DNA from 3 places in the Halomonas sp. V046 genome. Region 2 is predicted to be linked to each of the others. Evidence: riboswitches for the same ligand, from Rfam matches in the RefSeq annotation. Region 2 holds a riboswitch; each other region holds the start of a gene.
The links. A riboswitch is a leader RNA that binds a small molecule or an ion and turns the genes downstream of it on or off. The one in region 2 is predicted to bind thiamine pyrophosphate.
Positions count from the first base shown of each region.

Region 1: linked by a shared signal. The riboswitch ahead of thiM (hydroxyethylthiazole kinase) and the one ahead of thiC (phosphomethylpyrimidine synthase ThiC) in region 2 are both predicted to bind thiamine pyrophosphate.
Region 3: linked by a shared signal. The riboswitch ahead of ACUN9Y_RS08930 (sodium:solute symporter family transporter) and the one ahead of thiC (phosphomethylpyrimidine synthase ThiC) in region 2 are both predicted to bind thiamine pyrophosphate.

Region 1 is NZ_JBQXYF010000010.1:37,147-40,347, reverse strand. Features, by position in the region: gene thiE (thiamine phosphate synthase) at 1-399, opposite strand, end outside; gene thiM (hydroxyethylthiazole kinase) at 389-1,207, opposite strand; TPP riboswitch at 1,242-1,353, opposite strand; gene ACUN9Y_RS14565 (hypothetical protein) at 1,412-1,735, opposite strand; gene ACUN9Y_RS14560 (peroxiredoxin) at 2,473-3,111, opposite strand.
Region 2 is NZ_JBQXYF010000007.1:231,734-234,934, forward strand. Features, by position in the region: gene thiC (phosphomethylpyrimidine synthase ThiC) at 1-1,386, opposite strand, end outside; TPP riboswitch at 1,504-1,638, opposite strand; gene tenA (thiaminase II) at 1,771-2,439, opposite strand; gene ACUN9Y_RS11560 (YceI family protein) at 2,821-3,201, opposite strand, start outside.
Region 3 is NZ_JBQXYF010000005.1:304,492-307,692, reverse strand. Features, by position in the region: gene ACUN9Y_RS08935 (GGDEF domain-containing protein) at 1-1,155, opposite strand, end outside; TPP riboswitch at 1,393-1,494, shown strand; gene ACUN9Y_RS08930 (sodium:solute symporter family transporter) at 1,485-2,870, shown strand; gene ACUN9Y_RS08925 (hypothetical protein) at 3,026-3,201, opposite strand, start outside.

The DNA.
Region 1 (3,201 bases), on a different contig from region 2:
GTCGAGGGTGGCGAGCTGCGCCGGGTTCTGGACCGACAGGCCGATGATGGCGCCCGGCCCCAGCAGGCGGCGCGCTTCGGCCACCTCGCTATCGCCTTGGCCGAGGTGCACACCGTCGGCGCCTGCGGCCTGCGCCACCGCCACCCGGTCATTGATGATCAGGGGGACGCCGCTACCTGCCAGCGCGGCCTTGAGCTGCCGGGCCTGGTCGATCAAGGTGGCGTCGTCGGCGTGCTTGTCGCGCAGTTGGACGAGGGTCACGCCGCCGCGAACGGCGGCCTCGACGGTTTTCACCAGGCCGTGCGCCGCGCAAAGGTGCGGGTCGGTGACCAGGTAGACGGCGAGCTGGTCAGGGTGGAAGCCGCTCTCCAGGGGGCAGGGGCGAGATTCAAGGGACATGCGCTATCTCCAGCGGGGCTAGGCCGATCAGGGCGTCGGCGTCGATTCGATAGAGTTCATCGAGAAAGGCGCTGGCGAAGCTGCCAGGCCCATGGGCGTCACGGCCGGCGCGGCGTCCGGCCTCGCCATAGCAGGCGAGTGCGCCGATGCAGTCTTCGAAGGCATCGGCGCCGCTGGCGACGAAGGCGGCGACCACGCCGCTCAGCGCGCAGCCGAGTGTCGTCACCCGCGGCATCAGCGCATGGCCGCCGGACACCCGAGCCAGGCGCTGGCCATCGGTGACCAGATCGACTTCGCCGGTCACCGCCACCACCGCGTTGGCGTTACGGGCCAGGGCGACGGCAGCCGCGAGGGCCTCGTCGCTGGCCACAGTGGAATCCACGCCGCGCCCGCCGGTGCTGGCGCCGTGCAGCGCGATGATTTCCGAGGCGTTGCCACGAATGACCGTGGGCCGGCAGGCGAGCAGGCGGCCGGCTACCTCGCGGCGATAGGCGGTAGCCCCGACGGCGACGGGGTCGAGGACCCAGGGTTTGGCGTGGGCCCGGGCGCTGGTGGCCGCCTCGACCATGGCCTCGACCCAGGCCGGCGACAGCGTGCCGATATTGACGCTGAGCGCATCGGCCAGGGACGCGAACTCGGCGGCCTCTTGCCTGGCATGGACCATCGCCGGTGAGGCGCCAAGGGCCAGCAGCACGTTGGCGGCACTGTTCATGGCGACGTAGTTGGTGATGTGGTGTATCAGTGGTGTGGCCTGGCGCATTCGCGTCAGGCGAGCGCCAAGCTCGGCGCCGGTGAGAGAAGCTGTCATGCTCGCCTCCAGGCGGAGGCGCGCCGGGACGGCGCGGACGGCCGCCGCGACTCCCTCCGCCGGTATGATCCGGGTCAGGTTCCAAGGGTGCCTCTCAGCCGCGCACGACGGCCTGAGCCATGCACGCGGCGCCCCTGTCGTGGACAAGTGGCAGTGGTTGCCAAGCGCCTACTATCACCACTCGAGAGCGAGCTGTAAAGCCGATTACCCCAGCAACTGCAATGCCACCAGGGTACCCAGGGAGGCCAGGGTCAGGTGACGCAGCGTGGTGCCAAGGGGGGCGCTGTCCTGGCCTTGGTCGAGATCGAGGTCGTCATCGACGTCCTTGGCGCTCCCATCGCCGTCATCGTGCCACAGGGCCATGCTGCCCAGTGCCAGGCTCAACAGCCCTAGCGGGACGCTGCAGGTGGACCAGCAGGCCATCAGGGCGATGCCGGTGAGCAATGCGGCGCCGGACAGGGCGAGCCCCCCGGCAGACAGGCGCAGGGCGAGGGGGCGAGGACGAATATCGAAAGCGAGGGGCGACATGGCAAGATCGACTCCGAAGACGGTCAGGGAAAGGGGACCCATGACACCTTACACGCTATGCCTTAACGCGCGCTTAACGTTCGATGTCGAAATTGTGACAGGGTGGCGCGACAGCCGTTCACTTGCGTGGTGCCGGTGGGGGGGGCCCAGGGGCTGGCATCAGGCGCGAACATAGGCCCAGCCAGCGGCCTGGTTTTTGGCCAGGGTGACCTCCGAGGCGTCGACCTCGGTGAGTCCTCTGTCGTTACGAGGCCTTGCGCCTTCGGCGAATTCCGGCACAGGCGTAGGGCGTTATCGGTGGCGTCGGGTGTCTTCAGGGCCGCCGCGTTCGCCGTGCCATTGGCCACGATGATGGCGCTGGCACGCGGTCGTGCTGCCTTCAGGTTGGGCAGGTTGGGCAGATTGAGCAGGTAGCGCCGGGCCCGAGCCAGGCTCTCGGCATATAGCCGACCTCGAGGCGCGTCGTCTCCTGGGCCGAGGCGCTTAGGCCGAGGTGCTCAGGGCGAGGGCCGCCAACCCGGCAACAAGGTGTCATCATCTGGAGGGCAAGGGGCGCTCCTGGCAAGAGGGGATGAGACAGCGAGTGGGATGATATCGGGTGCGGCGAGCGCGTGACATGCCAGCCCCCCATTGTTCCGCTATAGGCTAAGGCTCGCGATCGGGCAGCGGCCCTGCTCAACAACGCACGCGGCCGCCAGTGGGCGGCCGCGTGTACCGGGTAGGCAGGTGGCCTGAGATCAGGACTTGCCGGGTTGCTTGACGTAGCGCAGATAGGGTCGCTGTTCGTCCCAGCCCTCGGGGAATAGCTTGCTGGCCTCGTCGTTGCTGACCGCCGGCACGATGATGCAGCGCTGGCCCGGCGTCCAGTTGACCGGCGTGGCCACCTTGTAGCCATCGGTCAGCTGCAGGCTATCCAGCACGCGCAGTATCTCGTCGAAGTTGCGGCCGGTACTGGCCGGATAGGTCAGCGTCAGGCGGACCTTCTTGTTGGGGTCGATGATGAAGACGCTGCGCACCGTCAGGGTGTCGTTGGCGTTGGGATGGATCATGTCGTAGAGGTCACTGACCTTGCGATCATGGTCCGCCAGCAGCGGGAAGTTGAGTCCATGGCCCTGGGTGTCTTCGATGTCGCCGGCCCAGGCGTGGTGGTCCTCGATAGGATCGACCGACAGGCCGATGGCCTTGGTGTTGCGCTTGTCGAACTCGCCTTTCAGGCGCGATACCTCGCCGAGCTCAGTAGTGCATACCGGCGTGAAGTCCTTGGGGTGGGAGAACAGGATCACCCAGCTGTCGCCGGCCCAGTCGTGGAACTGGATGGTGCCGGCGGTGCTTTCCTGGGTGAAATCCGGGGCGGTGTCGCCGAGTCGCAGAGTCATGTCAGCCTCCTGTGGGTGGTTTGCCGAAGTGCAGTGACCAAGTGGGAGTGCGCCCAGCTTGGCATGTTCATGGGCACTACCCCAAGCCTT
Region 2 (3,201 bases):
CGGCGCCTCGTCGCAGTATTCGAGCTGCTTGTCCATGTTCTCCTTGACCAGGTGCATGGGCACGTGGCCGGGGCCCTCGATCATCACCTGAACATCATGCTTCCAGGCGATACGGGTCAGCTCGCCGAGGGTCTTGAGCTCGGCCATCTGGGCCTCGTCGTTGGCATCCGCCACCGACCCCGGACGCAGACCGTCACCGAGTGAGAAGGCCACGTCATAGCGCTTGCAGATCTCGCAGATGTCCTCGAAGTGGGTGTAGAGAAAGCTCTCCTGGTGGTGGAACAGGCACCACTTGGCCATGATCGAGCCGCCCCGCGAGACGATGCCGGTCACCCGGTTGGCGGTCAGTGGCACGTAACGCAGCAGCACGCCGGCATGGATGGTGAAATAGTCGACGCCTTGTTCGGCCTGCTCGATCAGGGTGTCGCGGAACACCTCCCAGGTCAGGTCTTCGGCCACGCCCTTGACCTTCTCCAGGGCCTGGTAGATCGGCACGGTGCCGATCGGCACCGGGGAGTTGCGGATGATCCATTCCCGGGTCTCATGGATGTTCTGACCGGTGGACAGGTCCATGATGGTGTCGGAGCCCCAGCGGATGCCCCAGGTCATCTTGTCGACCTCTTCCTCGATGGAGGACGTCACCGCGGAGTTGCCGAGGTTGCCGTTGATCTTCACCAGGAAGTTGCGGCCGATGATCATCGGCTCGGTTTCCGGATGGTTGATGTTGCAGGGAATGATCGCTCGGCCCGCGGCGACTTCATCGCGCACGAACGCCGGCGTGATCTCCTCGGGTAGGCGTGCCCCGAAGCCCTGGCCGGGGTGCTGATGGCCGAGAATGCGCTCGACCTCGGGAGTCCCCGCGTAGTCGGCGCTGAGCGCCTGGCGGCGCTGGTTCTCGCGGATGGCGATGAACTCCATTTCCGGCGTGATAATCCCCTGACGGGCGTAGTGCAGTTGGGTGACGTTATGGCCTTGCCGGGCCCGACGCGGGGTGCGGGTCAGGTCGAAGCGCAGCGGGGCGAGCATCGGATCCTGGGCGCGCCGGCGACCATACTCGGAGGTCGGGCCGTCGAGAAATTCGGTGTCATCGCGTTCCTCGATCCAGGTCCGGCGTAGCTCCTTCAGGCCGCGGCGCAGGTCCGCCGACACCTCGGGGTCGGTGTAGGGCCCCGAGGTGTCGTAGACCAGAATCGGGGGGTTGGCCTCGTCCGCGCCGCTGGTGCGGGTGGGTGACAGTGAAATCTCGCGAAAGGGCACGCGGATATCTGGGCGCGAGCCCTCGATGTAGATCTTGCGCGAGCCTGGCAGCGGCTGGATCGCGGCCTCATCGACGCGGGCGCTCTCGGCCAGGAAGTGGGTGGTCTTGCTCGACGTGCGGCTATCCATCTCGGTCTCTCCTTCAGGCGGGCAGGGATCGGCTGCCGGTTATGGTTGTTGACTGCTGAATGATCCGTGCATCGGGCTGAGGCGAGACTGGTCGGACGGAGAGTCAAGCGGGGCGGTCTTGTCCCGTCGCTTGATCCCTACGCTGGTCCTCGCCGCGATGCCGTGGCACCGGGGGTATCCCCAGATCAGGTTCAACGGGTTCCATGCGCTGCATGATCTCAGCCGTGGTCCACGGCCCCCCGTCAAGCGGTCTTGCTGTCGTTCGGTCCTGCTGTCGTTCGGTCGTGTCGTCGTGCGTGGCCAGGGTGTGCCGCCACCGGCGGCATGACCGTGTGGCGATCACGAGCGCTGGGTGGCCGTGCCGAGCGGTGGCGACACGCCAGCCTAGTCGGCCAGGTCCAGGCCCATCTGCCAGAAGTCGATCTCGAGCCGGGTGGCATCGCGAAACAACCTCACCAACTCATCGAAGCGCCGCGGCGAGACCTCGGCCAGACGCTCATCGAGCCAGAGCCGTTCGGCCTCGGCCGCGTCCTGGAACTCGGCGCTTTCGTACATGGCGATCCAGGCGTCGTAATCGTTGTCGGCGCCACGCAGCGTCGATGGCTGAGCCTTGAGCCAGTCGGCGATCTCGGCGTAGCCGACCATGCAGGGCGACAGCGCCACGTGCAGGTCGAGAAGGTCGCCGCGGGCACCGGCATCGAGCACGTAGCGGGTGTAGGCCAGGGTCGCGCGGGCTTCGGGCAGGGTGGCCAGGTCGGCTTCACGGATGCCCCAGTCGCGACAGAACCCGATGTGCAGGCCGAGTTCCACATCGAGGATCGTCTGCATGCCGGCGAAGGCGCTGCGCATTTCTTCGAGGGACTGGCTCTTGTAGGCCGCCAGGGCGTAGGCCCGGGCAAACTGGACCAGGAACAGATAGTCCTGCTTGAGGTAGTGACGAAACGCGTCCTCGGACAGGGTGGCGGTGCCTAGCTGGCGCACGAAGTCGTGCTCGATGTAGGCCGTCCAGTCCGAGCGGCAGGCGTCGATCAGGTCGGCGAAACGATAGCCCATGTGTCCTCCGGTCGAATGGATCCGGAGTGAGGGCGGGGAGGGGGAAAGGAGAGTGGGGAGAGAACCGGGAAGGCATCAGGCGCTCCGCCACCGCCTGAATCCCTACGCCGGTTCACTGGCGGGCATCTGCCCAGCCTTCACCCGGATCAGGTTCCACGGGACCAGCGCTTGGTCTGCAGGAAGGCATGTCGTGTGGGCTGCTTGCCACCATCTGCAACCATAGCCTTCCTGCGCCTGCGCCATCTCAGCCGGATTCACCGGCACCCCGTCAAGCGATCTTCCGGCAGTCTAAGCACTAACGGGGCCGAGGGGAACCCCCTGGGCGCCATGGCCGAGTGTGCGGTACGCGAAACTGACGCGGCACTGGCGCAGTTGTGCACGTCATTGTGCGATGGCTTCAAACTCGAGACGAACGGCGACGCTGTCGCCGACCAGGCCGTTGTCCACGGCGTAGTCCATGCCCCAGTCGCTACGTTTCAGCTCGGTGGTCGCCGAGACGCCAAGGGTGTGTTGCTCGTGGCCGAAGGGATAGCGGTCGGCCTTGTTCAGCGTCACGGCCAGCGTCACCGGATGCGTTTCGCCGCGCAGGCTGAGTTGGCCAGTCAGGGTGCCCTGGGCGGGGCCGTCGGGGGACAGCTCGTCGGCCACGAAGGTCAGTGTCGGATGGTCGCCGGCGTCGAGGAAATCCGCGCCCCGCACGTGGTCGTCACGCTCTTCATGGTTGGTGAAAACGCTGTCGGCGGCGATCTCGACTCGACCGGA
Region 3 (3,201 bases), on a different contig from region 2:
CGCCGGGGGTGAGCCCGAGGCATGATGGTCGGTGCCGGGGTGTACATCGGCGGGGGGCGTCGCCAAGGCACCGGACTCGCGCTGTTTACGGTCTTCCTTGTTGCGATACATCATGGTGTCGGCTGCCCGGAGTAGCGCTTCTTCGTCGAGGTACTCTCGCTCGCCGGTCTCGGCGACGCCCACGCTGATCGAGAAATCCGGATAGCGGGTCTGGAAGGCAAGCTCCACCTTGGATCCGATCATGCGGGCGCTCTTGACGTCGCAGTCGGGCAGAATGCAGCAGAACTCATCGCCGCCGAGGCGACAGCAGATATCGCTGTTGCGTACCGTCTCCTGCATCACTTCGCCGAAGGTGACCAGAATCTCGTCGCCCTTGTGGTGGCCGAAGGTATCGTTGATGGTCTTGAAGTTGTCGATATCACAGTAGATCAGGCTCAGCAGCGAGTGGCGGCGCTCGGCCATGCGAATCTCTCTGTTCAGCGCCTGGCTCATCCCGCGCTTGTTGAACAGACCGGTCAGGGGGTCCTTCTCGGCGTAGGTCGCAAGTTCCTTGGTCTTCTCTTCGAGGTTGCGGGCATAGAGCTCCATCCGCCGCTTGGCGCTGTGCACCTCGTTGAGCAGGGTGTCGATGTAAGTGTCGAACACCAAGGTGATATCGAAGTACATGAGCTTGTCGAGGCTGCTCTTGACGTCGTTGCTCTTGACGTCGTTGCTCTTGACGTCGTTGATGGTTTTGTTATGGCCGAGATTCTCGTCGATGACGCGAAACAGAATCGTCTTGAGGGTGCACATCGCCGACAGGAACAGCTTAGGCTCCACGCCGATGCGCTTGTGGACCAGGCCAATACGCAGACGACTATTGACGTATTCGGTGTCGTAGTAGCCGGTGAAGAGGTCGAGCACGTACTGGCGTTGGGCGGAGCGCAGCCGCTGCAGCGTTTCCGAATCGCCGATCAGCAGGCTGATTTCGTCGATTTCCGTCTGACGCTCGTAAAATTCCTCGACGATGATTTCGATATGCTCATTGATGATGGGTTTGAGCGCCGCGAGATCCGCGAGGTCAGCGTCACCGAGGTTGAGAAATTCCTTGCGACGCTTGATCTCGACCTCGCTGATATGCATTTGTTCCAGCAGGGATTTATCGATGGGTCTCATGGCGCTTCTCACAGTCAAATGGGGATGGCGCTCAGCCGACCATCACTGGCATGATGTGCCCCGGTTGTTCTGGATCAAGAATCGGGATGATTTTTCTTGATCATTACGTATATCGTGGTTCTGTGGTATTTGCACGACTGGGTAGTGCCGTAACAAGCTGTCCGCCCACGGACATTCCACGCTAAGACGATATTTAGTGCATTGATACGCAGTGTAACTCGATATTAACAATTTGTTACCTGTCGCCAGGGGAGTCCTCATTGGACTGAGAAAGCGCGTTGCTGACCCTGGAACCTGATCCGGTTGATACCGGCGGAGGAAGAGCGACCATGTCGACGATCACGATCGCCGCGATTGCCGCGGCGCTAGCCTGCTTCACCCTGCTGGGCCTCAAGGCTCGTCGCCGGGACGAGCGTCTCGATGACTATGTCACCGCGCGGAACTCCCAGTCGGGAATGGCGCTGGGGCTGTCCTTTCTTGCTTCGGGCATGGGCGCGTGGATCCTCTTCGCCCCGCCCGAGATCGGCGCCTTCGTCGGCCCCTTGGCGGTGGCAGGCTACGCCCTCGGCTCGGCGTTACCGTTTATCGTGCTGGGGTTGTTCGGGCCCGCCATCCGGCGCCGCCTGCCCGAGGGGCGCAGCATCGGTGAGTTCGCTCAGCACTGCCACGGCAGCCTGGTCCAGCGGGCGGTGGCGTTGGTGTCGGTACTTTACATGGGCTGCTTTCTGGCCGCCGAGTTGACCGCCATCGGCGCGATTACCGGCCTGTTGTCCGGTGGCTCGGGTCAGTGGGTGATCCTTGCCGTCGCGGTCACTACCCTCGTCTATACCGCCGCCGGCGGCCTGCGCGCGAGTCTTGCCACGGACCGCTGGCAGGCGTGGCTGTTGATGGCCTTGCTGGTGCTGGTGGCTGGGGTCACGTTGAGCCGGCTGCCGAGCCTGCCGCCGTTGTCCGCCTTGCCGTCGCTGCCGACAGGCGACGCGCTATCCGTGGCGCTGACTCTGATCATTGCGGTGACCGCAGCCAACCTGTTTCACCAGGGCTACTGGCAGCGGGTCTGGGCCGCCAGAGACGACACGGCCCTGGTGCGCGGGGCCTGGCTTGGGGGTGGCTTGACCGTGATCGTCGTGGCCGTGGTCGGCGGCCTCGGCATGCTCGCGGCGGCCAGCGGTGTGGCCTTGGGGCAGCCGCCGATTCCGTTCTTTGCACTGCTTGCCGATGCGCCAGCCTGGCTCGCGCTACCGGCCCTGGTACTGGCGGTCACGCTGGTGGCCTCGAGTGTCGATACCCTGCAGAACGCCTTGGCGTCGCTGGCAAGTGCCGCAGGAGGAGGGCGCCAGCGCTCCCTGAGAGAAGCCCGCTGGATCACCGTGGTCTTGATGGTCCCGGTCGTGCTCATCGCCCTGCAGGGGCTGTCAGTGCTGCGCTTGTTCTTGATCGCTGATCTGCTCTGCGCGGCCATCGTGGTGCCGGTGATGCTCGGCCTGTGGTCTAGAATGCGCCCCTTGGCCGCCATTGGTGGTGGCGTCGCGGGGTTGATCGCGACCCTGGTGCCCGGCTGGCTCGCCGGCGGCAGCCTTCAGGCGGGTCTGCTGGCCGCCAGTTTCCCCAACGGTGTACCGACTCTGGCGCCGTTTCTCTGGGCGCTGGTGATTTCCTCCCTGGTCAGTGTTGCGCTGGCGCTTGTCGCAGGAGGCCCTCGTCAGCTCGCCTGACCTTGCTGGCACCGTGGCGTGGACCCGCCTCGTTCGCTGGCGGCCGCGGGGCGGTCGTGTTGCAGCCGGGGCTTGAACCACGGCGGCGGAAACCGCCTGCTTCACCGTCACAACGCGACGGCGAAGCAGGCGGTGCAGCAGGTAGCCGATAGAGGTCACTGAATGACCGACTTGAGCAGGTTCTGCAGGCCGGTGTTCTGGTCCGGCAAGGCGAAGGCGGCGGCCGGGGGCGTGACGCTGGACAGCGATGAGACCTGGAAGCGATCGGAAAAGCGCAGGATACCGAGGCCACGCTCCTTGATCAGCGCCGCGACGGGGTCACGATTGCCGG